4 regions of the Micromonospora sp. NPDC047756 genome follow, and region 3 is predicted to be linked to each of the others. Evidence: riboswitches for the same ligand, from Rfam matches in the RefSeq annotation. Region 3 holds a riboswitch; each other region holds the start of a gene.

Region 1 (4,452 bases), on a different contig from region 3:
CCGAACCGCCATCCTTCGACGGTGCCCTGGGCGGGGTTGTAGCTGCTCGCGCCGAGGGTGCTGTAGGACCAGGTGCCGCCGGGTGCCGCGTGCCAGTACGACCAGTAGGCGCTGGCGGGCGGCGTGTTGACGCACGGTTCAGAGGCGGCTGTGGGATAGCCGTTGATACGGCAGACGAAGGCGAGCCCCCACCGTTGGGTACCCGTCACGGCGAACCCGGCTCCCTGCAACGCGGCCAGGCCGGTCGGCGGATCACCGAGACGACAGCCGGTCTGGACACCGAGGCCGAACGCGGTGAGGTCGACCACCACGGTGACGCCCGCACCCGGGGCGCACGCCGCCGCGTGCGCGGCACGTGGCACCGGGTCGACGGCGACCAGGCCGACGCTGACGACGGTGGCCGCCAACAGCAGTGCCATCCGTCGGCGCATCGTCGCCCACCGCCGGGTCACCACGGCACACACGCCAGGACCGGCGCGGCAGTGTGAGCGCCGGTGGCCGACAAGGTCGCGAACCCGGCGCCTGTCATGCCGGGTACGGCCTGAGCGGTGGCCCGGGCGGCGGTGCTCGCATCGAACCCGCCGGGGGTGTACGCGATGGCGCCGCGATCGGCCGGTGCGCCAGTGCAGGTGACCTGCAGGCTGACCAGGAACTGACGGGCGCGTAGCCAGGCCAACGACCGGCCGGCGGCGAAGAGCGCCTGGGCGGCGAGCCCGGTGCTGTTCGCGTTGGTCACGCCGTTCGAGGCGAACGAGCCGTCACTGCCCTGTACGGAGACCAGCCACTGCGCGGCCGAAGCGGCTACCAACGGACGGTCCGCGGCCAGCAGGGCCTGAACGGCCAAGGCGGTCGCGTCGACGTCGCTGACACAGGTCGGCTGCGCGAGGAGCAGCGGGAAGCCACCGTCGGCGCACCGGCTCGTGGCCAGGAACGTCACCGCCGACGACGGTGCACCTCCGGCCCGGCCCAACGTCAGCACCGCGAAGGACTGGGTGAAGGTGTTGCTGTAGTCGCCGTACGCCGACCGGTCGGAGTACCGGCCGCTCGGCGTCAGCAGGCTGTTGAGCCGGGTGAGCAGGTCGACACCGCCGAACGTCGCCGGGTTGAGGCCGCGGACCTGGGCACCCAGAGCGAGTTTCGCGGTCGCGCCCGCGTACGCCTCGGTGCCGTCACCGATGTAGCCGCTCACCACGGCCGGTTGGGCGAGCCACGACATGGCGTTCGCCGCGTTCGTGTCGGCCGTCTTGGCTGCGGCGAAGGCGAACACCGCGTCGAGTGTGAGGCCCTGGTCAGGATAGGCGACGCCGTCGAAGACGACCTCGAACCGCTCGCCGTCGACCATCTGGCGAGCAAGCCAGCCGGCGGCGGCGTCGACCTTGTTGAGGGTGGGCGGCGACGCCGTGGCGGCGGCCGGTAAGGCTGTCAGGGGGAGCGTGAGGACGGCGAGCGCAGCGCCTACGAGGATGCGGGCGCGGTGCCGGAGGGGGCGGTTGACCATGAAGCGACGCCTTTCCGGGCTCCGATGGTCCGAGACGACCCGACTCCGGTTCGGGCGGCTCCGACCCGTGGGCCACGACGGGTGGGGAGGCTGGTCATGCGGACTGACGGGTAATCGGGCTCGCGGCGTCACTACGTGTGTCGCCGCCTACCGTTGCGGGCCAGCGCCGGATTTCGACCGGACTTCCCCCGTCAGCACACAGGTATGAAGTTGTGACGGACAGTGTTCCCACGGGTGGGGCTCGCCGTCAAGGCCCGTGATCCGACGGAGTGTGCACGGCGCAGACCATCCGATCCGACCAGTCGCGTCCCCACTCCCAGGGCTCTTGTTGCAAGATAGTGGCAACAGCCAAATTGAGGCAGTATTGAGAGGACGTACTCATGGCCGTGTACAACCTGCCCGACCTGCCCTACGACTACGGCGCACTCGAGCCCGCCATGTCCGGCGAGATCCTGGAGCTGCACCACGACAAGCACCACGCGGCGTACGTCAAGGGCGCCAACGACGGGCTCGACCGGCTCGCCGAGGCCCGCGACAAGGGCGATTACTCGACCCTGGTCGGATTGGAGAAGACGTTCGCGTTCAACCTGTCCGGGCACGTCCTGCACTCGATCTTCTGGAACAACCTGTCCCCGGACGGCGGTGACCGTCCCGACGGTGAGTTGGCGGCGGCGATCGACGAGCACTTCGGTTCCTTCGACGGCTTCGCCGGCCAGTTGTCGGCGGCGACCAAGGGTGTGCAGGGCTCCGGTTGGGGTGTCCTGGCCTGGGAGCCGCTGAGCCGGCGGCTGATCGTGGAGCAGGTCTACGACCACCATGGCAACGTCGGGCAGGGCTCCACCCCGATCCTGGTGTTCGACGCCTGGGAGCACGCCTACTACCTGCAGTACCGCAACGTCCGCCCGGACTACGTGGACCGGCTGTGGAACCTGGTCAACTGGACCGACGTCATCTCGCGTTTCGACGCCGCCCGCGCCGCCACCCCGAAGATCTGATTCGGCGTGAGCGGGTACACCCCCGAAGCGGCCGAGATCGTCCAACGCGCCGCCGGGGTCATCGCCGCCAAGCACCGCGGTGACCTCGCCGGCGCGGAGGAACTGATGTCGGCGTTCAGTTCCGAGCAGGCCCGTACCCTCGGTTTCTACCTGTTGGCCGATCTCGCTCTGGGTTTGGTGAAGGCGCAGAGCGGCCAGTCGATGGATGATCTGGTCCGGGAGTTGTCGTTGCTCTTGGCCGAGACCGCGCAGTCCCCGCCCGCATGACGGTCCGCTGGGTTCCGCCCGTCGGCGGGACCCAGCGGACAACAGCAGCTTCTACCGCCCACCTCGGGGAGGCCCCATGCGCCGGAAGATCGAGCACCGTTTCCTGACGATGGACGGCCAGCAGATGGCCGTGCTGGCCGTGGCTGACTTCCAACGACTCGAGACCGCCCGTCGGCAGCTTGGCGCTAGCGAGGCCCAGACGCGCCAGCTTCGCCAGCAGCTGCGAGATGTTCACCGTCGTGTTGTCCGCTTGGAGAATCTGCTCGCTGTGTCGTCCCGCTCCGGGGTGCCGGAGCGGGCCTCAGGGGTGTGCGCGCGCTGTACCGGCGAGGCCGACGATCCGATCGGCCCAGCGGCGCCGCAGGCTCTGGTCGTGGCTGATGACCAGGACCTCGGCCTGCGGCCCGCGATGTCACGTCGCCCGATGGTCGACCCGATCGGCTAGTTGATCAACGAAGTGGTCATGCCGTGGCGCCGCTGACCATCCCACTAGCGGCAATCAGACGCCGTAGCGGAGGTAGATCGTGTCGCCGACGGTCACTGTCGAGCCGCGGGTCGCGGTGGCCAGGGTGCCGCCGTCGCGGGCGACCTTCCAGGTCGAAGAGCCGCTGTTGGCCAGGCCGTTGATCGAGGTGATGGTGCCGGTGCCACTGGTGGGAAGAAGAGAGGTGACGCAGCCGCTCGGGGTGGCCGCGCCGACGGCGGCGTCCAGGACGGCGCCGAGGGTGGTGGTGGCGGCGGTCGGCGTCAGCGTCACCGCGCACGGCTTGATGCTGCCGCTGCCATTGTCGATGATCACGGCAAGGCGGGTGGCGGTGCCCGCGGTGAAACCACTCGCCGAAACCCAGGTGGGCGCGCCGGCGGTGACCGGGGTCGGGGGAGCGGCGGTGTAGCCGGCGCCGGCGAGGGCGCGCACGGCGTCGATGGAGGCGTACGCCGACGGGGTGGTGTTGGTCGGCAGGTACTTGAATCCGCCGCCGCTGAGCTGCTGCGCGCGCAGGAAGTCGATCGGGGTCTTTCCGGCGGTGGTGGTGAAGTCGGTGCCCTGGCTCGGGATGCCGCAGGCGTTGAGCCCGGAGACGGCCCAGGCGTTGGAGTCGGTGTTCACGCCGAACATCGAGGTGAAGGCGCCCGAGGCGTTGACGAGCTTGCTCTTGAGGAAGTTCTTAGCCTGCACGACGTCGGTGTCGGTGTTGGGGACTCCGGCGGCGCAGAGGGCGGCCATGGCCGCGCCGGTCATGTCGATGTCGCTGGCGGCGGCGAGTTGGGTGGGGTTGCCCTCGGCCTGGGTGAAGGTCCAGCCGCCGTCGTTGTGCTGGTTGTTGCGGATGCGGGTGACCGACAGGTTGAGCAGTGCCTGCGGTACGCGGGCGGCGCCGGTCTGGGTCTTCGCGCCGGCCAGGGCGAGAGTGGCGAAGATGGTGCCGTTGACGTTGGCCGGCGGACCGTAGTAGCCGGCCGCGCTGGTCTGCCAGTAGGCGATGGTGTCGGCGATCAGGTTACGGGTGGGGGAGACCCGGGCGGGATCGATACCCGCAGCGTAGGCGTTCAGGACCCCACGCTCGTAGTCGGTGACCACCGGGGTGCTGCTCGGCCAGGACGCAGCCGAGAGTTGGTTGCGGTAGACGGTGCGGGCGTTCTTGGTCGTGTCGCCGGAGGGGTAGACGTCCACGGCCGCGACACCGGCGGGCG
Region 2 (11,042 bases), on a different contig from region 3:
GCTGGAACGTCTTCGACTTCGTGGTGATCGCGGCGATCTTCGTACCCGGACTGCACGGTGACTCGGCGTTGCTGCGGGTCGTGCGCGTCGCCCGCATGGTCCGCCTGGTGCGGTTCTCGCCAGGTCTGCGGACCATCGTCTCCGCACTCTGGCGCAGCCTGCCGGGCGTCACCGGGTTCCTCGCCCTGGCCGTGGTGACGCTCTACGTCTACGGGATGGCCGGCTGGCTCATCTTCGGCGACAGATACCCGCAGGAGTACGGCGACATCGGCCGGTCACTGTTGACGTTGTTCGTGCTGTTGTCTCTGGAGACGCTGCCGGACCTCATCGAGCAGGGCATGGAGATCTCACCGTGGACGCTGCTCTACTACGTCAGCTACGTGGTCATCACCGTCAACCTGCTGCTCAACATCCTCATCGCGGTCATCGTCAACTCCATGGAGGAGGCCCGCCGACTGGAGATGACCGAGCGACTGGCCCCCGGCTACGACGAGGACGGCGACGGCGTACCGGACGAGGTTGACCGGATCGCGCTCACCCAACGACTGGACGATCTGCGGGCGGTCATCACCGAGTTGGAGCGCGAGCTACGCATCGACCGGGACGACGGGCACGGTCGATCCCACCGGGACAACGCCCGCGCCAAACGGTGATCCGACGCTCGCACCGCGTTCCCGCGTTCGATGCCCGCACACCCGCACCTTCATGTAGCCGATCCCCGCGCCCGCCGGGCGGTGCGTCTCGGAATGCCAGTGGGGTGACCGCTGTCATCCCCCAGGTACCGTGGAGTGCCATGACGAGGGATTCCAGCGCGGTCCGCGAGGAGTTGCTACGGCTGCGCGAACAGGCCGAGGCTCAGGCCACCGCCCTTGACGGCGACCTCCGGAGCCTCTTCGAGGCGTCCCGCTCGTCCAACGCCGATGACGAGCACGACCCCGAGGGCAGCACGATCGCCTTCGAGCGCGCGCAGCTCACGGCCGTCCTGGACGCGACCCGCCGACGCCTGGCCGAGCTGGACGTCGCGCTGGGACGGGTCGACGACGGCAGCTACGGCCTGTGCGAAGGCTGTGGCAGCCCGATCCCCGCCGAGCGCCTCGCCGCCCGCCCGTCGGCGCGCACCTGCGTGACCTGCGCCAGCCGACGGTGACGGCCACCGTCGACCGGCGGGCGTCTCAGTCGATGGCGGGGCTGCGCCGTTCCAACAGAATGACGTCGCGCCAGCGTCCGTGGTGGCGGCCGACCCGCTCACGGACGCCGATGACCCGGAATCCGGCCCGCTGGTGCAGCGCCAGGCTGGCGGCGTTCTCCGGGAAGACTCCAGACTGGATCGTCCAGACACCGTCGGCCTCGGTGGAGGTGATCAACGCGTCCAGCAGCAGTCGCGCGATGCCACGGCCCTGGGCGGCCGGGTCGACGTACACGGAGTGCTCCACCACACCGGCGTACACCGCGCGGGTCGAGGTCGGCGAGACGGCGACCCAGCCGAGCACCGTTCCACCCGGGTCGACGGCCACGAACCGGTGCCCGCCCAGTCGAGCGGCACTGAACGCCGCCCAGCCGGGCGCGGTGACCTCGAAGCTGGCGTCACCGGTGTCCAGGCCGGCCTGATAGATCGTCAGGACCCGGTCGGCGTCGGCGTCGGTCATGGGCCGCACGGTGATGTCGACCATCAGCACGTTCCTTTCCGGGCGGGCGACCACCCCGTCTCGGCTCGCTGGCCTGACGTTCCTTGATCAGGTGATGAGAAATAGCTAATGAGGTCGTCTCCAAGCTACTTTTCATCACCTGATCAAGGGAAGCGGATGGACCGAGGTCGCTAGAAGTCGTCGTCGAAGGCGACGGTGCCGGTCACCCCGACCTGGTACGCCGACACCCGCCGCTCGAAGAAGTTGGACAGCTCCTGCACGTCCTGCAACTCCATGAAGCCGAACGGGTTGCTCGACCCGTAGTGCGGCGCGATGCCGAGCTGGGCGAGGCGACGGTCGGCGACGTGCTGGAGGTACTCCCGCATGTCGGCCAGGGTCAGACCGGGCACCCCCTGACCCACCAGGTCCTCGGCGAACTGCACCTCACACTCGACCGCCTCGGTGAGCATCCGGCGAACCTGGTCGGCGAGGTCGTCGTCGAACAGGTCCGGCTCCTCGGCGCGGACGGTGTCGACGACGTCGAACGCGAACGCCATGTGCATGGACTCGTCGCGGAACACCCAGTTGGTGCCCGAGGCGAGACCGTGCAGCAGGCCACGGGAGCGCAGGAAGTAGACGTAGGCGAACGCGCCGTAGAAGAACAACCCCTCGATGCAGGCGGCGAAGCAGATGAGGTTGAGCAGGAACGTGCGCCGGTCCTCGCGGGACCGCAGCTCCCGCAGGTCGTTGAGCGAGTCGATCCACCGGAAGCAGAACTCCGCCTTGCGACGAATCGAGGGGATGTTCTCGATGGCCGCGAAAGCCTCGAAGCGCTCCGTCTCGTCGGGGACGTAGGTGTCGAGCAGGTTGAGGTAGAACTGGACGTGCACGGCCTCCTCGAACAGCTGGCGGGACAGGTAGAGGCGACCCTCCGGGCTGTTGACGTGCTGATAGAGGTTGAGCACCAGGTTGTTGGCGACGATCGTGTCGCCGGTGGCGAAGAACGCCACCAGGCGGCTGACCAGGTGCCGTTCGGCTGGCGACAACCTGTCCAGGTCGGCGAGGTCGGCGTGCAGGTCGACCTCCTCGACAGTCCAGGTGTTGCGGATCGCGTCGCGGAACCGGTCGAAGAAGTGCGGGTAGCGCATCGGGCGCAGAGTGAGGTCCATCCCGGGGTCGAGCAGCATGTGCGTGGTCCTCGTGTCGGTGGTGCTGGCGTCGGTGGTGGCGGCTTCGGGAACGGTCACTGGCATGCCTCGCACGACTCGGGGTTCTCCAGCGAGCAGGCGAGCGCCTCCGCGTCGAGGGCCACGGACGCGAGAGCGACGGGTGCGACGGGTGCGACGGCGCTGACGGTGGCCTGCTGGATCCGCGTCGCGGGACGCGAGCGCAGGTAGTAGGTGGTCTTCAGCCCGGCCTTCCAGGCATAGAGGTACATCGAGGAGAGCTTGCCGATGGTCGGCGCGGCCAGGAACAGGTTCAGCGACTGGGACTGGTCGATGAACGGAGCACGGGCGGCGGCCAGGTCGATCAGCGCCCGCTGCGGCAGCTCCCACGCGGTGCGGAACAGCTCCCGTACGCCGACCGGCAGCTCGGCGATGTCCTGCACCGACCCCTCCGCCCGCTTGATGGCCGAACGGATCCGTTCGGTCCACAGACCGCGGGCCTTCAGCTCGCGTACCAGAGCGGTGTTGACCTGGAGGAACTCCCCCGACAGGGTCTCGCGCTTGAACAGGTTGGACACCTGCGGCTCGATGCACTCGTAGCACCCGGCGATCGAGGCGATGGTCGCCGTCGGCGCGACCGCCACCAGCAGCGAGTTGCGCAGCCCGTGCGCCGCGACCTCTTCCCGCAGGGCCGCCCAACGTGCCGTCTGCGTACCCTCGACACCCCACAGGTCGGGCTGGAGCTGGCCCCGCGCGGCCCGGGTCTGCGGGTACGCCGGGTGCGCGCCGAACTCGCGCGCCAGGTCGGCGGAGGTCTCCAGCGCGGTCAGGTACAGCTCCTCGCTGATCCGGGTGGACAGCTCGCGGGCGGCCGGCGAGTCGAACGGCAGCCGCAACGCGAAGAAGGCGTCCTGCAGGCCCATCAGCCCGAGCCCGACGGGCCGCCAGCGGGGGTTGCTCGCCGCCGCCTGCGCGGTCGGGTAGTAGTTGATGTCGATGACCCGGTCGAGGAAGGTCACCGCGGTCCGCACCGTCGCGCGCAGCCGCTCCCAGTCGATGCCGTCGGCGCTGAGGTGGGCGGCGAGGTTCACCGAGCCGAGGTTGCACACGGCGGTCTCGGCGTCACTGGACACCTCGACGATCTCGGTGCAGAGATTCGACAGGTGCACGACGTTGCCCGGCTCGGCGGTCTGGTTGCAGAGCCGGTTCGACGCGTCCTTGAAGGTCATCCACCCGTTGCCGGTCTGGGCGAGGGTCCGCATCATCTTCCCGTACAGCTCCCGCGCCGGGACCTGCCGCACGTAGCGGCCCTGCGCCTCGGCCTGCCGGTACGCGGCGTCGAACCGCTCCCCCCACAGGTCGGGCAGCTCGGGCACCTCGTGCGGGTCGAACAGCGACCACGGCTCGTCGGCCTCGACCCGACGCATGAACTCGTCCGGCACCCAGTTGGCCAGGTTCAGGTTGTGGGTGCGGCGGGCGTCCTCGCCGGTGTTGTCCCGCAGTTGCAGGAACTCCTCGATGTCCGGGTGCCACGGCTCCAGGTAGACGCAGGCAGCGCCCTTGCGTCGGCCACCCTGGTTGACCGCGGCGACGCTCGCGTCCAGCGTGCGCAGCCACGGCACGATCCCGTTGGACTGCCCGTTCGTGCCCCGGATCAGCGCGCCCCGGGAGCGGACCCGGGAGTACGCGATGCCGATGCCCCCGGCGAACTTGGACAGGTTGGCGACCTGGGCGTACCGGGCGTAGATCGAGTCCAGCTCGTCGAGCGGGGAGTCGACCAGGTAGCAGGAGGACATCTGGGTGTGCCGGGTGCCGGAGTTGAACAAGGTCGGTGAGCTGGGCAGGTAGGCCAGGCTGGACATCAGCCGGTAGAAGTCGACCGCCTCGCCCGCCGTCCGGGACAGGCCGCAGGCCACCCGCAGCAGCCAGTACTGCGGGGTTTCCAGCACCAGTCTGCTGGTGGGGTGGCGCAACAGATAGCGGTCGTACACCGTGCGCAGGCCGAAGTACTCGAACCGGCGGTCGCCGTCCGGGTCGATGGCGTCATCGAGCGTCGCGGCGTGTGCGGCGACGAAGACGGCGGTGTCGTCACCGATCAGGCCCTCGGCGTGGCCGACCCGGATCGCCGCGCTGAACGAGGTGATGCCCTGTCGACGCACCTCCTTGTCGACGTAGCCGGCCAGCAGCCGCGCGGCCAGACGCGAGTACTGCGGCTCCTCACCGATCATCTCGGCGGCGGTCTGGATGGACAGCCGGTCGAGTTCGGCAGTGGTCGCGCCGTCGTAGAGGCCGCTGATGGTGCGGGTAGCCACCCGCAACGGGTCGACGTCGGTCAGGTCGTCGGCCCACCGCTCGACCGCCCGGACGATTCTGTTCACGTCCACGGGTTCGGTGCCGCCGTCGCGCTTGCGGACCTGCATCGGCGTCCGCCGCACTGTCGCGTCGCCGCTGGCCGGGACTACCTCGGTGACTGTCACCACTCGCTCCTCGGAGTTCGAGACCTGGTGGCCCGGACGCGAGGAGACAGACACCGACGGACGCACGCCGGCAGCGGCGTGGGTCAGGTGGCGTCAGCCGTCCCACGCGGCCTCGGACCGCCGCCCACCCGGGTGCGGGTACGCGGCGCGCTGGCAGGTCTTCGGACTCGCGGGCACGACCGGGCTCGCCGGTCTCCTACTGGCCGTCGCTTCCCAGGCCGAATTGGTGGCCCAGTGCTCATGACGGCTGTCGTTCCCACTCACCGCTGCGGGACAGTCCCGGATTTCCACCGGGTTCCCTGTTGCCTCGACCGCACTGGATGAGCGGCCGAACCAGCTGCGCTCGACACCATATATAGGGACGCAGCCGTTGTCACACCCCACATGTCGGTCTCGGGCGTGTCGACGGCGATGCGGTGACCACCGTCACCAACCCCCGGGAGCACGCAGCAGCCGACCGACGCCGGGCACCGGAGACGGGGCTCCGCGCACGGGTGTCGACATTCGACAAAGATGTGACGTATCGGGGCCGTGGCACTGGAGGCCACGCCTATACGTCGCCGTCGATACGTTGCGGCGAGGTGGAACATCCAATCTCCGGGGTCCGCCGCGCGCGTCGAGTTGGCCTGCCAACCGGCATGATCGGCGTCAAGGCGGATCGGCGGGAGCGGGAAAACATCATATGTCTGCACGCCAGAGGTGATCGACAACGTTGACGCGCTGGAGCAGCCCTCCGTATACTCCCAGTGATCATCTGATCTTTAGCCTAGCTGGGCGAGGAGCGCATGCCGCAGATCACTGCCGTCACCGTCGAAGACGTCCGCTTCCCCACCTCCCTGACCGCTGACGGGTCAGACGCCATGAACAAGGACGGCGACTACTCGGCGGCCTACGTCGTCCTGCACACCGACGGCGTCGACGGCGTGGGCGCGCCACTCGCGGGACACGGCCTGACCTTCACCATCGGCCGAGGCAACGACATCGTCGCGGCGGCGGCAGTCCACCAGGCACAGCTCCTCGTCGGCCAGGACGTGGCAACGATGGCGGCGGACATGGGCGCGGTCTACCGCCTGCTCACCTCCGACTCGCAACTGCGGTGGCTCGGCCCCGAGAAGGGCGTCGTCCACCTGTCCCTCGCCGCCGTGCTGAACGCGTCATGGGACCTGGTCGCCCGGGTCGCCGACAAACCGCTGTGGCGGCTGCTCGTCGACATGACCCCCGAGCAACTCGTCGACATCGCGGACCTGCGCTACCTCTCCGACGCGCTGACCCGCGACGAGGCACTGGCCATCCTGCGGGCCAAGGAGAGCACGAAGGCCGCCCGCCTCGCCGAGCTCGACCGGACCGGCTACCCCGCCTACACCACCTCGGCGGGCTGGCTCGGCTACGGCGACGACAAGCTGCGCCGACTGTGCCAGGAGGCGGTCGACTCCGGCTACGGCTACGTCAAGCTCAAGGTGGGCGCCAACCTCGAGGACGACATCCGCCGATGCGCCATCGCGCGGGAGATCCTCGGGCCGGATCGCAACCTCATGATCGACGCCAACCAGGTGTGGGACGTCGGTCAGGCCATCGACTGGGTCACCGCCCTCGCCCGGTTCACGCCACTGTGGATCGAGGAGCCGACCAGCCCCGACGACATCCTGGGCCACGCTGCCGTCCGACGCGCCGTCGCTCCGATCGGCGTCGCCACCGGCGAGCACTGCCACAACCGGGTGATGTTCAAGCAGCTCTTCCAGGCCGAGGCCATCGACTTCTGCCAGCTCGACACCGGCCGGTTGGCCAGCATCAACGAGATCGTCGCCGTGCTGCTGCTGGCCGCGAAGTTCGACGTCCCGGTGTGCCCGCACGCCGGCGGTGTCGGGCTGTGCGAGATGGTCCAACACGTGTCGGTGCTCGACTACGTCGCGATCTCGGGGGACCTCACCAACCGGGTCACCGAGTTCGTCGACCACCTGCACGAGCACTTCACCGATCCCTGCATCATCCGCGACACCGGTTCCGGCAGCGGATACGTCCTGCCCAGCCAGCCCGGCTACTCCACCCGGATGCGTCCGGAGTCGGTGGCGCTCTACCGTTTCCCCGACGGCCACTACTGGGCGGCGACAGACCCGACTACCGTGTCATCTCCGGAGGCGGCGTACGTGATCGCGGGTGGGAAGGCCACCCCCGCCGGCCGTTAGGGGGGACATGTCACGCACCGACGAAGTGGTCAACGGCATCAAGCGGATGATCCTCGAAGGGCAGTTCCGGCCCGGAGACCGGCTGCCCATCGAGAAGGACCTCGCCGAGCAGCTCGGTGTCTCGCGGGGCTCCCTGCGCGAGGGGATGTCGGCCCTGTCGATCCTGGGGATCGTCAACATCCGGCAGGGCGACGGCACCTACGTCACCAACCTCGACGCGCCGCAACTGCTGGCCCCGATGAATTTCGTGGTGGACTTCCAGGGCCAGGGCGACCCCCGGCACATCCACACCGTCCGCCGGCTGCTGGAGTGCGAGGCCGCCTGCCTGGCCGCGACCAGGATCACCGACGAGGCCCTGGCCCAGGCGGGTGACCTGCTCGACGAGGCGGCCCGGTTGGTCGGCCAGTCGCCGCCGGACCACGAGCGGATCATGGAGATCGACATCGCCTTCCACCGGATCATCGCGGTGCACGCCGAGAATCCGGTGCTCGTCGGTCTGATCGAAGCCTTCGCCGGGCGCACCCTCCGTGGCCGGCTCTGGCGGAGTCTGCACGAGGAGGGCGCGGACCTGCGCACCCATGACGAGCACGTGGCGATTCTGAAGGCCCTCGTGGCACGGGACCCGGAGCGGGCGCGCACCCGGATGGCCAACCACCTGATCGGTGTGGAGGAGTCGTTGCAGGGGTTACCCGACGACGCTGACGCCAGCATCGAGACGGCCCGGTCGTGACCGACCCTCACGGCTGGACGTCGAGCAGCCCCTCGTCGTACAGCGCCGTCCAGAGTTGATCCGGGACGTCGACACCGGACCGACGCAGGGTCTCGGTCACCTGGGCGTCGTCGCGCATGCCGACAACGGTCGAGACCACGGCCGGGTGACGACGGACGAACGCCAACGCCGCCTGGGGCAGCGTGACGCCGTACGTCTGACAGACCCGCGCTATCCGGCGGGCGTGGTCGATCACCTCTGCCTGCGCCTGCCGGTAGTCGTAGACGGCGTCGGTCGACGGCATGTCCCGGGCCAGCAGCCCCGAGTTGTAGACACCGGCGACCACCACGCCGACGTGGCGGGCCTGCGCGGCGGGTAGCAGGTCGGTCAGCGCGCCCTGCTCCAGGAGGGTGTACCGGCCGGCGCACATCACCATGTCCACGTCGGTCTCCGCCACGAAGCGGGCCAGCATCGCCGACTGGTTCATTCCCGCACCGACGGCGCCGATCACGCCCTGCTCCCGCAGCTCCACCAGGGCCGGGATCGCCTCGTTCGCCGCCCGTTGCCAGTGCTCGTCCGGGTCATGCAGATACACCACGTCGATCCGGTCCAGGCCGGTGCGCCGAAGGCTCGCCTCGAGCGAACGGCGGACGCCATCGCGGCTGAAGTCCCAGACCCGGCGGTGGTCGGCGGGAACGTCGAACCCCTCCGGATCCCGCTGGTGCGCCGTCTCCGGTGACGGCACGAGCAGTCGGCCGACCTTCGTCGACACCACGTACTCGCCGCGGGGGCGGGAGCGCAGGGCCGCGCCCAGCCGTCGTTCGGACAGGCCCAGCCCGTAGTGCGGTGCGGTGTCGAAGTATCGGATGCCGCCTGCCCACGCGGTGTCCACGGCGGCGGCGAACTGCTCGTCGGACGTCGCCCGGTAGAGATTGCCGCCCTGGGAGGCGCCGAAGCCCAGTGGGCTCAGCCGCGGCGGCGGTGCAGCGCCGCCGCGGCTCGGCGGACCCGCGGGACCCCGGGCACCTCCCTGGACGGCCGCCGTCACCGCTCGTCCCGACCCACGCTGGTGCTGCCGGTCATCGCGGCGACCAGATCGTCGGTGGTGGCCTCGTCGGCGCGGAGTTGGGCCGCGCGCCGGCCGAGGCGCAGCACCTCGACCCGGTCGGCGATCTCGAGGACCTGCGGCATGTTGTGGCTCACCAGCACCACCGACATGCCGGCGTCGCGGGCCCGCCGGACGACGTCGAGCACCCGCCCGGTCTGGACCACCCCCAGGGCCGCGGTGGGCTCGTCGAGGATGACCACGTTGGTCGCCCAGATGATGGCCCGGGCCACCGCCACACACTGCCGCTGCCCACCGGACAGCATCGCGATGGGGGTGGTGACCCGGGGGATCCGTACGCCCAGTTCGTCCAGGGCGGCGGCGGCGCCGTGGCGCATGGCGCGCTTGTCCAGCAGCCCGAGCCGGCCGAGTGGTCCGGAGCGCAGGATCTCCCGGCCGAGATACAGGTTGGCGGCGACGCTGAGGTCGTCGGCGACGGCGAGGTCCTGGTAGACGGTCTCCACTCCGGCCCGTCGGGCGTCGACCGGGGTGTTGAACTGGACCGGACGGCCGCCGACGCGGATCTCGCCCTCGTCCGGCGGGTGCACACCGGACAGGGTCTTGATCAGAGTGCTCTTGCCGGCGCCGTTGTCGCCGATCAGCGCGACGACCTCGCCCCGGCGGACCGTGAAGTCGGCGCCGCGCAACGCCTCGACGTGCCCGAACCGCTTGACGATGCCGCGGGCTTCGAGGACCGGCGGCTCCGCGTCGGTGGGCTGCTGGTCGCTGTCCGCGGTGGCCGTGGGAATCGCGCCCATCACTGCACCGGCGGGTTGGCGCAGCTGGGCTCGAGCACCGCCTTGATCTCCGCCGAGTCGATGTTCTCCTTGGTGACGAACGTGACGCCGGTGTCGGCCGACGCGAGCGGCGCCTTGTCCCGCAGGTGCTTGACCATCTTGTCGACGCCGAAGTAGCCCATCTTGAACGGGTTCTGCACGACCAGCGCCGAGATCTGGCCGCTGCGTACGCCGGCGATCTCGTCGGGGGCGGCGTCCCACCCGATGATGACCACCTTGCCGGACTTGCCGGCGGCCTGGATGGCCTGCGCGGCACCGAGCACGCTCGGCTCGTTGGCCGCGAAGACACCCTTCAGGTTGGGGTTGGCGGTGAGGATGTTCTCGGTGACCCGTCGGGCCTCGTTGACGTCGCTCTTGCTCGGCTGCTGGCCGACCAGCTTCAGGTTCGGGTACTGGGCGAGGCCGGCCTTGAAGCCGTCGACCCGCTCGGTGTTGGTCTGCGAACCGGGCTGGAACTCGACCAGCGCCACCTCGTGGTTGCCGGGGCCGAGTTCGGTGGCCAGCAGCTTCGCCGCCTCGGTCGCCGACGCACGGTTGTCGGTGGCGAAGAGGGGCACGTTCGACGGCTGCGGGCTGGTGCCGGAGTCGATCATGGCGACCGGGATGTTGGCGCTGAGCGCCTTGTCGGTCGCCGGCGCGAGCGCGCTGGAGTCGGTCGCCGCGTAGACGATGCCGTCGACCTTCTTGGTCACGAAGTTCTGGATCAGGTTGACCTGGCCCTCGACGTCGGTCTCGGCGGTCACGCCGTCCCACTGGACGGTGACGTCCCCCGCGCGCTGAGCGGCGCACTCGGCGCCCGCCTTGACGGTGTTCCAGTAGTCGGCGCCGACCGCCTTGGGGACGACGGCGAGCTTCAACGGGCCGCTCGCGTCCTTGGCCGCGCCGTCGCCGCCGCCGTCACGGACCTCGACCCCGCCGCAGGCGCTGAGCAGGGCGGTCGCCGCGGCCGCGGCCAGGATCGCCTGCGCGCGCAGGAGTCG
Region 3 (11,042 bases):
ACCGGAGCCACCACGTGACCAGCCCGCAGCACCTGCTCGCCGACGAGGTGACCGTCGGGTACGGCCGTCAGGTCGTGCTCGACGGCGTCACGGTGCGGATCGACCGCGGCGAGGCGGTAGGACTGCGCGGGCCCTCCGGCTGCGGAAAGTCGACGCTGGTTCGGGTCCTGGCCCTGCTGCACCGCCCGGACCACGGCCAGGTCAGCATCGACGGCACCCCGGTCGACGGCGTCCGGTATGCCGTACCGGTCGCCCTGCGGACCCGCGTCGCCGCCCTCTTCCAGAGCCCACGTGCCGCCGCCGACCCCCGACTGAGTCTCGCCGACCTGATCGCCGAGCCGCTACGCGCCACCCGGACGCCCGAGTCGACGGTCCGGGAGCGGGTGGCCGAACTCGCCGATCTCGTCGGCCTCACCGCCGACCTGCGCGGCCGACGGCCGCACGCGGTGTCCGACGGGCAACTGCAACGCGCCTGCCTCGCCCGCGCCCTCGTACATCGGCCGGACTACCTGCTCTGCGACGAGGCCACGGCGATGCTCGACGCCTCGACCCAGGCGCACGTCGCCGCCGTCATCCGCGACTACCAGCGGACCCAGCGGGCCGGTGTCCTGGTCATCAGCCACGACCAGACTTTGCTGGACCGCTGGACCGACCGGATCGTCGACCTTGCCGGTGCAGCGAGGGCGCGCACCTGACCCTCGGTCCGGGGCGTTGCGAATGCCGGGGGCGACCGGGCGATCGGCATCAGAGGTCCGCCTCCGCCATTCGGGCGCGACAGCGTCAGCCGACGTCGAGGGGCACCCGCCGGGCGCGGGAGTCGGGGCGGCCGGCGAGGATGCCGGCGAGGACCTCCGCCCCGTCGACGACCCTCGGGCCGGGGCGGTTGAAGTAGGCAGGCCCGTCGACCACCCACACCTGCCCGGCACGCACCGCGGGCAGGTCCGGCCAACCGGGCTGCCCGACCGCCACGGACAGCTCGTCGACGGTCCGCTCCGGCGTGAACCCGCACGGCCCGAACACCACCACGTCGGGGGCCAGGTCGGCGACCACCGACCACGGGTGCGGGGTGCTGTGCGCACCCGGCCCGAGCAGCAGCGACCGCCCACCCGCATGGGTGATCTGCTCCGGAACCCAGTGCCCGCCCGGCATCAACGGGTCAAGCCACTCGACGAACAGCACCGTCGGCGCGCCGGGCACCGACCCCGGCAACGCGGCGAGGCGACGCTCGGCGTCAGCTCGGATCTCCGCCGCCCTGCCTTCGGTGCCGGTCAGCGCGGCCACGGCATCGACAGTGTCCAGGATCCCGTCGATGGTCCGCGCCTCCAGGGACATCACCCTGGTGTCGAGATCGATCAGACCAACCGCGTCGTTGACCCGCTGGTAGGAGACCGCACACACGTCGCACAGATCCTGGGTCAGGATCAGATCCGGCTTCAGCCCTTCCAGCATGGCGACGTCCAGCTGGTACAGCGACGAGCCTCGGTGCGCGTCACCGGCGATCGCCGCCGAGATCTCCCGGCTCGTCAAGGTCTCCGGCAGGGACGTCGCGGTCACCGCCGGGACGTCGGCCAGGGCCTCCGGCGGCCAGTCACACTCGTGGGTACGGCCAACCAGGTGCCCGGTCAGGCCGAGCATGGCCACGATGTCCGTGGCCGCCGGCAGCAGGGAAACGATGCGCACAACCGCCTGCCTACCAGGCGCGACCGCGCCACGTCCACTTGTGCGAGCCGCCGCTGTAGTGGAACTAAGGGCCGAGGCGCTAACGGATGGTGAAGGTCAGCGGGTTCGAGATGCCGATGCCGCCGTGGGAGTCATGGACCCGCACGGTGAAGGTGGACGACGTGCCGGCCGACAGGGCCGTCTGGAACTGGTAGCGCTGTCCGCTGCTGGTCGGCGTCACGGCCAGCCGGGTTGCGCCGAGGTGCAACTCCACCCGGCTGACGAGGTCCCCGGGATCGGTGTCGGCGACGTCGGCGACCAGCGTGACGGTCGTCGGCTCGAGGAAGTAGGTCTGCCCGCCGGGGGTGCTCAACGCCACCGCCGGCGGGTGGTTGGTGCCGCTGGACGCCGGCGTCACCACCGTGACCAGCAACGGCGGCGCACTGCCAGGCAGCGACTGGTCGGTGCCGGCCGAGACGTACAGCACGAAGGTGGTGCTGGTGCCGGGCTCCCCGATCGGTGGTGTCCACAGCGCCTCGTACCGGTCACCGGTCGTCCTCACCCCCCGGGCTACCGTGACGCCGTCCACCCGGAACGACACCGAGGTGATGCTGTGTCCGCCTCCCACGGTCGCGGTCGCCGCCAGCGGGACGGCTCCCGGCGTGGTGTATACCGCGCCGGCGGTCGGGCTGAGCCAGGTGACGATCGCCGGCCAGTCAGCGACCGGCGGTGTGGTCGTCCGGGTCGGCGTCACGCTGGGCAGGACGCCGCCGGTGCACGTGACGCCGTTGAGCGTGAACGACGCCGGTACGGGGTTGCTGCCCGACCAGGCGCCGACGAAACCGATGTTCGCGGAGCCATTGGTGCCCAGGGTCGCGTTCCAGCCGAGATGGGTCGCGCTGACCTGCTGGCCCTCCTGGGCCCAGGTGGCGCTCCAGGTTTGCCTGAGCCGCTGGTCGACTGCAGGGAACGCGAACCGCAGCGTCCACCCGTTGACTGGGTCACCCAAGTTGGTGACCGCGATGTCGGCGTGGAAGCCACCGGTCCACTGGCTGGTGACGACGTAGTTCACCCGACACCCGGCCGCCGCGTTCGCCGCACTGGCGTGTGAGATCGCGGCCATCATCGCGACCATGGCAACAGCGATGGCGGCCACAGCAGTCAGCGACTTCCGCATGGCACACCTCGCCGTAAATAGTTCAACGTCTATGAATATATCGACTGTCCTGCTGCTCCGCCTTCCTGTCAAGGCACACACGGCAGTCCTGCCGCCGGCAGGACAACGGAGAGCCCGTCCATGGCTGATCGGTAGCGGCCACAGCGCCGAGCAGGCAGAAGAGTGGATAGCGCGGCTTCCCGCCTCGACCGCGACTGACCGCCAGGTCCTGGACGACTTCGCGTGAAAGGACGCAACGAAGTGGGCGGCCAAGTCCCGGCAAAAAATCGACGGCCGGGTACGCGACCTGGCAATGTGGACCGGCGAGTGGGCAGAGCACAGAACTACCGCCATCAGTCAGCCTGCGAGTCAGAGCGCGGGGGCACCCTCTCGTGATGTGGGCGCCTGCTCCCAACCTGCTCCCCCTAAACCGGTCTCGCGCCGGGCCGCCGACCGCCGGCCGGTGTGTGAGCGGCCTGCCCAGTGCTTGGTTGGCACCAGCACTGGCTCCCGCAGCCGCATCGGTCGATCGGGGAGCACGCTCACCACCGCCGCGCCTTGCCAGCGGCTACTTGTGCGAGCGTAGGTCGGCGTACCGCGTCGGCGCGACGTGAGCCGGTGATGGCCCGTCGGTGCGTCGGCTTTCGAAACGATGCGGGGTCGGACCATAGTGGACAATCGCCCGCCTCGCCGCGTCTCGGTTCGCCGCGCTCAGGGATGTCTGGTGACGGGCAGCGGGCCAGCGGTGCGGACGATGTCGCGGTAGACGGCGAGGGCGGGCTTGGGTCGGTAGGTGTCGGTGACGATGCCGAGTGTTCCGGTGGGTTCCGTGGAGTTGCTGTCGGCGTCCCTGAGGCTGAACAGTTCGTAGTGGGTGATGTTCAGACGCTCTTGTTCGGTGAGGATGACGCCGAGCATGTCCGACAGCGAGTCGCACTGTGCCTGCTCGGTGCGCGGTGACCCGCTCGGGGTGCCGTTCTCCACGATGTGGATGGGAGTGTTGGGCGGGATGTGCGCGCGGGGCAGCAACCCGCCCCGCAAGTGGTGCAGGGCGTGTGTGGTGAGGGATGCGGTGTCTCCCGGGTTGCCCCGCGGGGCGACGGGCGAGAAGGCGTCGGGGTACAGGCCCAGGCCGACGTAGTCGACGTGGGCGGCGAAGTCCTGGTACGGGACCGAGGAAAGGTACGACCAGAACTGGTCGTCGCCGCCCAACCATTCGGGTGGTTCGGCGACGGAAAAGCCGGTCCGTACGTGCTGGAGACCCCGCCGGTCCAGAGCGGCGCGTGCGTGCGGGATGCCGAGGACCAGGGCCTCGAGCACGCCCGGTGCGCTTCCGTCGATGAGCGGGATGGGGAAGTTCGGCTCAAGCGTCACCTGGAGGTACCGCGTCAGGTGACCGTAGCGGTCGATCACGGTGTCGAGGAAGGTCAGCCATCCGGAGAGGTCGGCGGCCCGGGGGATGTAGCTGACCACGAGGTCCAGCTCACGGTTTCCGTCGACGTACCACTCGTCGGGCATCGTGAGGTGCGCGAGTTCGTGTTCGGCGCCGAGCGAGGTGACGACGTCCGGCGGTGCTGGGTCGCCGAGGAAGTGCACGTACTCGCGGATGACGAAGGGGCGACCATTCGAGAGGTCGTCGACGAGGTGGCGGATCGCGGCGACATCGGGTGGGTGGGAGCAGACCGTGCCGGCCCGCCCGCCCGGATAGATACCGAACTTCACGCTTCTGCACTCCCGTATTGGTGGGCTTTCTGGGTTGGCCAGCCGATCTCGCGCGCGCAGATCCGCCGCACCAGAGTCCTGATCCAGGTGGCTTCGGTGGCGACGATGGTGCGCCAGTAGGCGACTTCGAGCATGTGCACTTCGAGTACGTCACCGTCGGGCAGCCCCGAAAGGGCAGCCAATTCTTGGTCGAGCCGGTCGGCGCGACCGTCCAGGATGCACGCCGCCTGGTCGATCGGAAGAATTCCGACGTAGGCGACCGCCATGACGAAGTCCACGGACGCGGCCGGGGTGTCGCGTACGCCAGCCTCGACCTTGTGGCGGAAGTCGGCGAGACCTACGGCAGTCAACTCGTAGGCCGTACGCGGCGGCCGATTCCCCACTCGCTCGGGCCGCCCGGAGGAGACCAAGCCTGCCTTCTCGAGCGCCTTCAACAGGGACGTAACCGTGCTGCGGGTGACCGATAGGTGTCCGTATCGCTCGCGTAGGCGTGTCGTGATGTCGTAGCCATGCGCCGACTGCTCGACGAGGAGTCCGAGGATCGGCAACACCAGGCTGTTCCTTGACGCGTCCAAAGGCACCCAGGCAACCTATAGGCGTATACGTCTAATCACAAGACCGAGCCAGGCGCCCGAGACGACGACCAGGTTGCACGTCAAAGGCGACGCCCTCGCCCACCGACCTAACGTGCAGCCGGTGGCGCGGGTCTGGTCTGGCGATGGAGCTGCGGACATAACGCACGAGAGGAGCGGGCCGTGCTGCGTGAGTCCGGCAGCCTTGCGTAGGTTCGCGAGGCGACGGCCAAGCGCCTGGCGCGCGGCACTGATCCCATCGCTGTCGCCCATCGGCCGCCCTCGGTGGTGAAGACGGGGTGTCTGCGGCGCTGGTGTCGATGAACGCGGTGTGGGAGGTGCCGGCCGTGGATGCGATCGAGTGCCGTTCGTCGTCGGTGAGCGCGCATCGTCGATCACGACCGTGATGGGCTACCACCTTGCCCATCGCGGGTGCAGGCGTCCACCGCTGTCGCCTGGAGGCGGTCCATCAGGGCGTGACGTCGGCGAAGCGAGGCGCGCCCGGCTCGAGTTCGACGCGGGCGGCCCGGGCGGCGAAGCTGATCGCGTGGTACCACCCACAGAGCAGGAACAGGTCCAGCAACTGCGACTCGTCCAGAACCTCGTGGGCGAATCGCCAGATTTCATCATCGATGTCCGCTGCGTCGTGCAGGGCGTCCGCCACCTGAATCAGCGCTTGTTCCCGGCCGGTGGCCCAGCACGGATCGTCCGGCATTCCGTGGGTGAGCGAGGCGATCTCGGTCCGGGTGAGTCCGGCGCGGTCGGCGAAAACCATCAGGTGGACGCCCCACTCGTACTCGCAGCGGCAGCGTGCGCAGGTGCGGAGGATGACGATTTCGCGCTCACGGAGTGTGAGGGATAGTTGCCGGCCGAGTTCGTATCGGCCCCAGTGGCTCATCGCGATGGTCATCGGCAAGTTCTTGGCGAACGTTCGGAACAGGCCGATCGGCGGCATGCTGGTCGGCATCATCGCGGCGAGTTGGGCCTCGACGTCCGCGGTGAAGGGTGATTCGAGCGCGGGTATGCGAGCCATAGCCACCTCCGAGGGCGATTCTGATTCAGAAGCACCATAGCGATTTGTTTTTCGAAGCGCCAGCGTGGTCGCGCCTTGGAACGACAGCGGGGCGAGCGAATGCGATCCCCAGCCCAGCGCGCTGACGACATGCCCGTGGTAGGTGCGTACCGCTGCGAACGACGCGTCGAGCGTCGCGCAGCCCGTACACCTCGTCCCCCGGCTCGAAGTCGGTCACCTCCGCGCCGACCGCCGCCACGACGCCGGCAAGGTCCAGGCCGAGCACCGCAGGCAGCTCGACACGCGCGTGCGCGGCCTTTCCAGCCTGGATCTTCGTGTCGAGAGGGTTGACCAGATCGACGGCGGGGCGGGTTCCTCGGACCGCGCCGGCGCCGCGACGGGCGCACCGCGCACGGGTCAGTCGTCTTCGGCACCGTCGAGCAGCGCCCGCCGCAACGCCAGCCGGTGCTCGCGGCGGATCTCCGCCTCCCGGTACCGTCGCCGGTCCCCGTCGGTCTCCGTCAGCAGCGGCGGCACCGTCCTCGGCTGGCCATCGTCGTCGATGGCGACCATGACCAGGTGGGCGGTGGCCACGTCGGTGGGCGGGACCGCCCGGTCCCACCGGTCGGCGGTCACCTTGACCGCCACCTCCATCGAGCTGCGACCGGCCCAGGTGATCCGCGCGTCGACGTGCACGACGTCGCCGACCCGCACCGCCCGCAGGAACGCGGTCTCGTCGATCGCGGCCGTGACCGCTGGCCCGTCGGAATGGCGGGCGGCGACCACCCCGGCCACCGAGTCGATGAGGTTGAGGATCCGGCCGCCGTGCACCGTACCCATCAGGTTCGTGTGGTGCTGGTCCATGATCTGCGACAGGGTCAGGTGCGACGCCGACGGTGCTCGGCCGGTGGTGGTGGTGGTGTCGTGCACAGCGGTAGTCCGTCCCTCGGGAAACCACACCCCCGGACCACGGACGCACACTGACGAGGACGCGCCCACGCAGAGAGCGCGACACGTCACCCGCTCAGCCCACCCGCGAGGCCGACGGCAGCGCACACGGTTGTGTACGCGGCACTGGCAGGTCTTCGGACTCGCGGGCCCGACCGGCTGCACGCCGGTCCCCTACTGGCCGTCGCTTCCCAGGCCACTGGCCCAGTGCTGATGACGGCGGTCGTTCCCACTCACCGCTGCGGGGCAGCCCCGGATTCCCACCGGGTTCCCTCTTACGACGCCCAGCCACCTCACGACCGGGCGAACCAGCGCCACCGGGAGCATAGCTGGCCAGGGGTGACGGCCCCTCCGCCCGGGAGGTGTTCGGCTTTAGCCATGTGAGGAAAAAGTTCGTCACCTCTTGTAAAAAGTCTCAGCCCAGTGAGGATATTCAGATGCGTCGTCACCCTCAGATTCCTGGGCGGGTGGTCTCGGGCCTCCTCGCGCTCCTCCTCGCCTCGGCTGTCGCTCTCCTCGCGTCCGCTCAGCCCGCCGCAGCTCACGGGACCCTCGCGATGTCCACGCCGGCGGGTGGCGCGACCGTGCGCGAGCCGTTGACCTCGGTGCAGCTGTTCTTCACCGAGAAGGCCGCTGCCAACGCGTTCTTCACGATCACCGCGCCGGGTGGCATCCGGGTCGACAATGGCTGGTCGTACGGGGAGCCGAAGCCGCTGGACAAGCCGGTGCGCGAGTACTTCCTGGTCAACGGTCAGTTCGAGCCACGCGAGTACACGACCGGGTTCCCCGCGACGGTGGCGGTCGCGCACCTGCCGGCCAAGGGCCAGTACTCGGTGAGCTACCTGTCGGTCGCCTCGGACGGCGACCCCGTACGCGGCACCTTGACCTTCCGCTACGACGGGCCGGCGACGGCGGCACCGAAGGGGTGGAGCCCGCCGTCGACCCAGCCGGATCCGGCGCTGTTGGCCACCGCCGAGCAACACGGGTCGTCCGGGCAGGCGTCGGCGGTGCCGACGGTCGCGGTCGAGACCGCCGTTCCGCCGTCCGCGGCAGCGGCCGCGCCGACCGGGTCGACGGACGAGAGCGGTCCGGGAGCAGTCGTCTGGGCCGGCCTGGCAACGGTGGCCACGGCAGCGGTGGCCGGATTCGTCGTCTGGCGTCGGCGGACGACCCCCGCCGGCCGACCCGCCGGCCGTGGCCGTACCTCGCCGACGACATCCGCTCGACGCGGCGCCGGCACCCGTCCCGGGACCAGGACCACCGGCGGCAAGGGCACCGGCAGCAAGACCGCCGGTAGCAAGACCGCCGTCAGCAAGACCGCCGTCAGCAAGGCCGCCGTCGCTAAGACCGACGGCGGAGCCGTCGCTGGCAGAACCGACGCGGGCAGAACCGTCGCGACGACCGGCAGCGCTACGCAGACCTCGGATGGTAAGCGGCGGCCCGGTGCCGTGCCGGCCGCGCGCAAGGAGACCGCGGTCGTCGTGGCTCGGACCGGCGTCTCGGTCGATCCAACTCCGACCGATGAGGACGCGAAAGCCCCCGCCACGACGGACAGTCGACCGCCCGTCGGCTCCGGGGCATCGGCTGAGCCGGATCTTGCCACGGCGACGCCCGGATCCCGGCTGAGCAACACCAGCCTGGCACTGTTCGTCGGTACCCTGGTGCTGGCGCTGCTCGGCGGGTTCGGATTGGCGCGCATCAGCGGCAACGAGGGCCCGGCCGCCAACACCGCCCGGCAGCCGGTCGGCGGTCCGCCCGCCTCCGGCCCGGCAGGGTCCGCGAACGACGGACACCAACACCCGGCGGGCACCGGACCGCACACGCACCGGGGTGACGGCGCGACCGGCGAGACACTCGCCACCGGGACGACCGTCAGCGCCGGCGGCTACACGCTGCAACCGCTGGAACGAACCCAACCCGCCGGGGTACGCGCCGACTACCGCTTCCGCATCGTCGGCACCGACCGGCAGCCGGCGACCCGCTTCGCGGTCGTCCACGACAAGCCGCTGCACATGATCGTCGTGGGCCGTGACCTGACCGGCTATCAGCACCTGCACCCGACGATGGCACCCGACGGCACCTGGAGCGTCCCCATGACGCTGGCCCGGCCCGGCGGCTACCGCGTCTACGCCGACTTCTCCGTCACCGCCGCCAACGGCACGCCGCTGCCGCTCGTGCTGGGCGTCGACCACACGGTGCCCGGCGCGCACACCCCGACCGCGCTGCCGCCGGCGCAGGCGAAGGCGACGGCTGGTCCGTACACGGTGTCGATGACCGGCACCCCGACGGTGGGGGTGACGGCACCGATCCACTTCCAGGTCGCCAGCGCCGACAGCGCAGCGCCCGCGCAGCTGGAGCGATACCTTGCCGCGTACGGGCACCTGGTGGTGGTTCGTGAGGGCGACCTCGGCTACGTGCACGTGCACCCCGAGCCGGAGCTGGTCGACGGGACGGTCAAGTTCTGGCTGACCGCGCCGAGTTCAGGCCGGTACCGGGCCTTCTTCGACTTCCAGGTCGCCGGCAAGGTGCACACCGGGGAGTTCACGATCAACGTCCCCTGACTCCGGAACTTTCTCCGTGCTGCGGCCGACCAACCTCCCAGCAGCAATCATCGGAGGAAGAACACATGCGCGCCACCAGCCCGAACGTTTCACGCCGCCGCTCGGCCGCGATCCTCGCCGCCGCGATTCTGACGGTGGGCGCCGCCGGCTGCGGGGCGTCCGACTCTCCGTCGACCGCGCAGGCGGGCCCGTCCGCGTCGACCTCAGCCAACCCGGACGCGGGCGTGCTCGGCATTCGTGACCCGTGGGTGAAGGCCGCCGACAAGGGCATGACGGCGGCCTTCGGAACCCTGGTCAACGACGGCGACAGCGATGTCACAGTGACGGGTGCCACGAACCCCCTGTCACCGATGGAACTGCACGAGATGACCATGAAAGACGGCAAGATGGTCATGCAGGCCAAGCAGGGTGGCATCGTGATCAAGGCCAAGAGCACGCATGCGCTGGAGCCCGGCGGCGACCACCTCATGCTGATGAACCTCACCAAGCCCGTCCAGGCCGGCGACGAGTTGACCTTCACGCTGACCTTCGCCGACGGCCGGTCCCAGCAGTTCAGGGCCGTGGCCAAACCGTTCACCGGCGCGCAGGAGAGCTACGCCCCCGGGCACGGCCAGCCGATGCCCGGCATGAGCGCCACGCCGGGAACGAGCATGAGCCCGGCATCGTGACGCGAACGCCACCCGTCCGGCCGGTGAGCAGGCGCGGCCTGCTCACCGGAGGGGCGCTCGCTGCCGGAGGAGCCCTGGCCGGCGGTGCCGCCATCGCCACGACCCGAACCGGCGGCGGGCAACCGCCGGCCGTCGCCGACACCACGCCGGTGGCGAGCGTCGGCGGCCTGGTCGAGCCGTTCCATGGCGCCCGGCAGGCGGGGGTGTCCACCGAACCGCAGGCGCACGCGTCGTTCGTGGCGCTCACCCTGCGGGCCGGCACCGACCGGGCCGCGCTGGGCCGGATGTTGCGGCTGCTCACCGACGACGCCGCCCGGCTCACCCAGGGCCGACCCGCGTTGGCCGACACCGAGGCCGAACTCGGGCTGCTGCCGGCACGGTTGACAGTGACCTTCGGCTTCGGGCCGGGCCTCTACCGGGCGGCCGGCGTCGACGACCGCCGGCCGGCGTCGGTCACCGAACTGCCGCCGTTGCGCATCGACCGACTCCAGCCGGCCTGGTCCGGCGGTGACCTGCTGCTGCAGATCTGCGCGGACGACGCGATCTCCGTCGCCCACGCCCAGCGGGTCCTGATCAAGGACAGCCGACCGTTCGCGACGGTGCGGTGGGTCCAGCAGGGCTTCCGGCGCAGCCCCGGTGTCGAGCCGGGCGGCCACACCCAACGCAACCTGTTCGGTCAGCTCGACGGCACCGCCAACCCCAGACCCGGCGCGCCCATGGACACCGCGCTCTGGGTCCCGGAGG
Region 4 (3,683 bases), on a different contig from region 3:
CACGATCCGGCCATGACCGGCGACCAAGCCTTCGGCGTGGTCGCGTTGCCACCGGCACGACGACGCCTGATCCTGAAAGTCGATGGTGGACATCCGTCCGTAGAACGCGAACCGCAGTCCATCCGCGGCCGGGGTGAACCGTTGTGGCCGTAGCTTCCGCTGCCCGACGGCCCAGGACGAGAGGGTGCCCCGTCCCGGTTCTGTCATCGTCCTCGTCGCCATGGGACCTCCACGATCGGGAGATGCTTGCGGGGAGGTATGAGTGTTGTTCGTATAAGCCTGCGGCAGGCGGACAGGGTGTCCGGCTCGCGCGGATGGGCTAGACCTCCTACCCTCCCAGGTTGATCGTCGAGCGGTTCAATCCGTTGATGCCCGGGAGTCCCGGCATCTGAGCAGGTCATCCGCGCGAGCTATGCTTCGGGCGGCGCTGGTTCGCTCGGTCACGAGGTGGCTGGGCGTCGTAAGAGGGAACCCGGTGGGAATCCGGGGCTGCCCCGCAGCGGTGAGTGGGAACGACCGCCGTCATCAGCACTGGGCCAGTGGCCTGGGAAGCGACGGCCAGTAGGGGACCGGCGTGCAGCCGGTCGGGCCCGCGAGTCCGAAGACCTGCCAGTGCTGCGTACACAACCGTGTGCGCTGCCGTCGGCCTCGCGGGTGGGCTGAGCGGGTGACGTGTCGCGCTCTCTGCGTGGGCGCGTCCTCGTCAGTGTGCGTCCGTGGTCCGGGGGTGTGGTTTCCCGAGGGACGGACCTACCGCTGTGCACGACACCACCACGATCGCCGGCCGAGCGCCATCGGCGTCGCACCTGACCCTGTCGCAGATCATGGACCAGCACCACACGAACCTGATGGGTACGGTGCACGGCGGCCGGATCCTCAACCTCATCGACTCGGTGGCCGGGGTGGTCGCCGCCCGCCATTCCGACGGGCCGGCGGTGACCGCCGCGATCGACGAGACCGCGTTCCTGCGGGCGGTGCGGGTCGGCGACGTCGTGCACGTCGACGCGCGGATCACCTGGGCCGGTCGCAGCTCGATGGAGGTGGCGGTCAAGGTGACCGCCGACCGGTGGGACCGGGCGGTTCCGCCCACCGACGTGGCCACCGCCCACCTGGTCATGGTCGCCATCGACGACGATGGCCAGCCGAGGACGGTGCCGCCGCTGTTGACGGAGACCGACGGGGACCGGCGGCGGTACCGCGAAGCGGAGATCCGCCGCGAGCACCGGTTGGCGCTACGGCGAGCGCTGCTCGACGGCGCCGAGGAGGGCTGAATCGTGCTCGGACTCTCCGTTGCAACGCTGGTCGGCTACCTCGCCGCGATCGTCGTCCTCATGGTCACGCCCGGTCCGGACATGATGTTCGTGCTGGCCAACGCCGCCCGTTACGGCACCCGCGCCGGGGTGGTGGCCGCGCTCGGCGTCGCCACCGGGGAGGTGGTGCACATCGCGGCGGTCGTCTGCGGACTCGCCACGGTGATCTCCGCCTCGCCGGTGCTGTTCGACGTGATCCGCTGGGTCGGTGCGGCGTACCTGATCGTGCTCGGGGTGCGGGCCCTGCGCGGCGCCGGCGCCGCGCCTACCGAGAAGCTGGAGCGGGGTGGCAGCTCTGGGCGGGCCTTCCTGCGCGGACTGGTGACCAAGCTCCTCAATCCCAAGATGATCCTGTTCAGCGTGGCGTTCCTGCCTCAGTTCGTCGACCCGGCACGGGGCAATGCCACCGCCCAACTGGTGCTTCTCGGTGCGGTCTTCGTCGTGGTGCAACTCGCCGTCGACATCGCCCTGGGCGCCGGTGCCGGGCGACTCGGCAGTCGCATGACTGACGGTCGCTGGTCGCGGCGCATCAACCGGATCTGCGCAGCCGCGTTCGTCGCGCTCGGGGTACGCCTCGCGCTCGGGTCGTAGCGAGAGGCGGTGACCGCCTCCGTGGTCCGGCTCGCGAGGTGGACGTGGCGCGGTCATGCCTGGTAGGCAGGCGGGTGTGCGCATCGTCTCACTGCTGTCGGCGGCCACGGACATCGTGGCCATGCTCGGCCTGACCGGGCATCTGGTCGGCCGCACGCACGAGTGTGACTGGCCGCCGGGAGACCTGGCCGATGTCCCGGTGGTGACGGGGACGTCTCTGCCCGAGGAGTTGACGAGCCGGGAGATCTCGGCGGCGATCGCCGGCGACCCGCACCGGGGGTCGTCGTTGTACCAGCTCGACGTCACGATGCTGGAGGACGTGAAGCCGGATCTGATCCTGACCCAGGACCTGTGCGACGTGTGTGCGGTCTCCTATGCGCGGGTCAACGACGCGGTTCGGCTGATCGATCTCGATACCAGGGTGGTGTCCCTGGAGGCGAGGACCATCGGCGGGATACTGGACACGGTCGACGCCGTGGCCTCCTTGACCGGCACCGCGGCAGGGCGGCGAAGATCCGGGCGGACGCCGAGCGTCGACTCGCCGCGCTGCCCGGCCCGTCGTCCGGCGCGCCGACGGTGCTGTTCGTCGAGTGGCTCGACCCGTTGATGCCTGGCGGGCACTGGGTGCCCGAGCAGATCGCCGCCGCGGGCGGCCGGTCGTTGCTGCTCGGTCCAGGGGCGCACAGCACTCCACACCTGTGGTCGGTGGTTGCCGACCTGGCCCCGGACGTGGTGGTGTTCGGGCCGTGTGGGTTCACCCCCGAACGGACCGTCGACGAGCTGTCCGTGGCGGCCGGGCAACCCGGCTGGGCTGACCTGCCTGCGGTTCGTCGGGGCGAAGTGTGGGTGGTAGATGGGCCCGCCTACTTCAACCGCCCCGGCCCCAGGGTCGTCGACGGCGCGGAGATCCTCGCCGCCATCCTCGCCGGCCGCCCGGATTCCCGCGCTCGGCAGGTTTCCGTCGGCGCAGGTTGACGAGCCCGTGCGGCCGACGCGGACATCGGATGCGCATTGTCGTAAGCCACGGTGGGGCGGCGACACGCCGCCCCACCGTGTGCTCAGGTGAGCGTGCTGCGGATCTCGGCGGCGCCAGCAACGAGGCGGGTCAGGGCTTGTTCGACCTCCGGGTAGCCGCGGGTCTTGAGGCCGCAGTCGGGGTTGACCCAGAGCCTTTCGGCGGGCACCGCGGCGACGGCGCGGCGTAGCGCGTCGGTGACCTCGGCCTGTTCTGGTACGCGGGGGGAGTGGATGTCGTACACGCCAGGGCCGACACCCCGTTCGTAGCCGGTGGTGCGCAGATCGTCGAGGATCTCCATCTTTGACCGGGACGCTTCGATGCTGGTGACGTCGGCGTCGAGGGCGTCGATTGCGGGCAGGACCTCGCCGAACTCGGAGTAGCAAAGGTGGGTGTGGATCTGGGTGGCGTCGGCGACTCCGCTGGTGGCGAGCCGGAACGCCCCGACCGCCCAGTCCAGGTAGGCGTGCTGCTCATCCCGGCGCAGCGGCAGTGTCTCCCGCAGGGCGGGTTCGTCGACCTGGATGATGCGGATGCCGGCGGCCTCCAGGTCGCGGGCCTCGTCGCGGAGCGCGAGAGCGACCTGGTTGGCGGTGTCGGCAACGGGTTGGTCGGTGCGGACGAACGACCAGGCCAGGATTGTCACCGGTCCGGTGAGCATGCCCTTGACCGGTCGGTTCGTCAGCGACTGCGCGTAGGTGGACCAGGCGACTGTCATCGGGCCGGTCCGGGCGACGTCGCCGTAGATGATCGGGGGGCGTACGCAC

Evidence for each region. Region 3 has a riboswitch for cobalamin ahead of ACZ6NZ_RS07625 (acyl-CoA thioesterase). Riboswitches for the same ligand answer to the same signal wherever they lie in the genome.
Region 1: linked by a shared signal. The riboswitch ahead of ACZ6NZ_RS32180 (prenyltransferase/squalene oxidase repeat-containing protein) and the one ahead of ACZ6NZ_RS07625 (acyl-CoA thioesterase) in region 3 are both predicted to bind cobalamin.
Region 2: linked by a shared signal. The riboswitch ahead of ACZ6NZ_RS24555 (ribonucleoside-diphosphate reductase subunit alpha) and the one ahead of ACZ6NZ_RS07625 (acyl-CoA thioesterase) in region 3 are both predicted to bind cobalamin.
Region 4: linked by a shared signal. The riboswitch ahead of ACZ6NZ_RS32150 (acyl-CoA thioesterase) and the one ahead of ACZ6NZ_RS07625 (acyl-CoA thioesterase) in region 3 are both predicted to bind cobalamin.

What each region holds. Positions count from the first base shown of each region.
Region 1 is NZ_JBVJGQ010000014.1:5,719-10,170, forward strand. It holds gene ACZ6NZ_RS32175 (hypothetical protein) at 1-431, opposite strand, end outside; gene ACZ6NZ_RS32180 (prenyltransferase/squalene oxidase repeat-containing protein) at 449-1,498, opposite strand; adenosylcobalamin (AdoCbl) riboswitch at 1,552-1,712, opposite strand; gene ACZ6NZ_RS32185 (superoxide dismutase) at 1,879-2,493, shown strand; gene ACZ6NZ_RS32190 (superoxide dismutase) at 2,500-2,760, shown strand; gene ACZ6NZ_RS32195 (hypothetical protein) at 2,837-3,205, shown strand; gene ACZ6NZ_RS32200 (prenyltransferase/squalene oxidase repeat-containing protein) at 3,260-4,452, opposite strand, start outside.
Region 2 is NZ_JBVJGQ010000007.1:303,151-314,192, reverse strand. It holds gene ACZ6NZ_RS24575 (ion transporter) at 1-653, shown strand, start outside; gene ACZ6NZ_RS24570 (TraR/DksA family transcriptional regulator) at 794-1,147, shown strand; gene ACZ6NZ_RS24565 (GNAT family N-acetyltransferase) at 1,173-1,670, opposite strand; gene ACZ6NZ_RS24560 (ribonucleotide-diphosphate reductase subunit beta) at 1,817-2,812, opposite strand; gene ACZ6NZ_RS24555 (ribonucleoside-diphosphate reductase subunit alpha) at 2,869-5,211, opposite strand; cobalamin riboswitch at 5,404-5,621, opposite strand; gene ACZ6NZ_RS24550 (enolase C-terminal domain-like protein) at 6,054-7,451, shown strand; gene ACZ6NZ_RS24545 (FadR/GntR family transcriptional regulator) at 7,459-8,181, shown strand; gene ACZ6NZ_RS24540 (aldo/keto reductase) at 8,189-9,208, opposite strand; gene ACZ6NZ_RS24535 (ATP-binding cassette domain-containing protein) at 9,205-10,023, opposite strand; gene ACZ6NZ_RS24530 (ABC transporter substrate-binding protein) at 10,023-11,042, opposite strand, start outside.
Region 3 is NZ_JBVJGQ010000002.1:558,647-569,688, reverse strand. It holds gene ACZ6NZ_RS07670 (ABC transporter ATP-binding protein) at 1-18, shown strand, start outside; gene ACZ6NZ_RS07665 (ABC transporter ATP-binding protein) at 15-695, shown strand; gene ACZ6NZ_RS07660 (ABC transporter substrate-binding protein) at 781-1,680, opposite strand; gene ACZ6NZ_RS07655 (cellulose binding domain-containing protein) at 1,760-2,836, opposite strand; gene ACZ6NZ_RS07650 (hypothetical protein) at 3,527-4,537, opposite strand; gene ACZ6NZ_RS07645 (PadR family transcriptional regulator) at 4,534-5,088, opposite strand; partial or broken gene ACZ6NZ_RS07640 (helix-turn-helix domain-containing protein) at 5,243-5,382, opposite strand; gene ACZ6NZ_RS07635 (carboxymuconolactone decarboxylase family protein) at 5,579-6,142, opposite strand; gene ACZ6NZ_RS07630 (alcohol dehydrogenase catalytic domain-containing protein) at 6,168-6,476, opposite strand; gene ACZ6NZ_RS07625 (acyl-CoA thioesterase) at 6,539-6,985, opposite strand; cobalamin riboswitch at 7,181-7,397, opposite strand; gene ACZ6NZ_RS07620 (copper resistance CopC family protein) at 7,507-9,630, shown strand; gene ACZ6NZ_RS07615 (copper chaperone PCu(A)C) at 9,696-10,298, shown strand; gene ACZ6NZ_RS07610 (Dyp-type peroxidase) at 10,322-11,042, shown strand, end outside.
Region 4 is NZ_JBVJGQ010000014.1:13-3,695, forward strand. It holds partial or broken gene ACZ6NZ_RS32145 (hypothetical protein) at 1-207, opposite strand, end outside; cobalamin riboswitch at 412-628, shown strand; gene ACZ6NZ_RS32150 (acyl-CoA thioesterase) at 825-1,271, shown strand; gene ACZ6NZ_RS32155 (LysE family translocator) at 1,275-1,901, shown strand; gene ACZ6NZ_RS32160 (TroA family protein) at 1,978-2,508, shown strand; gene ACZ6NZ_RS32165 (TroA family protein) at 2,478-2,876, shown strand; gene metE (5-methyltetrahydropteroyltriglutamate--homocysteine S-methyltransferase) at 2,960-3,683, opposite strand, start outside.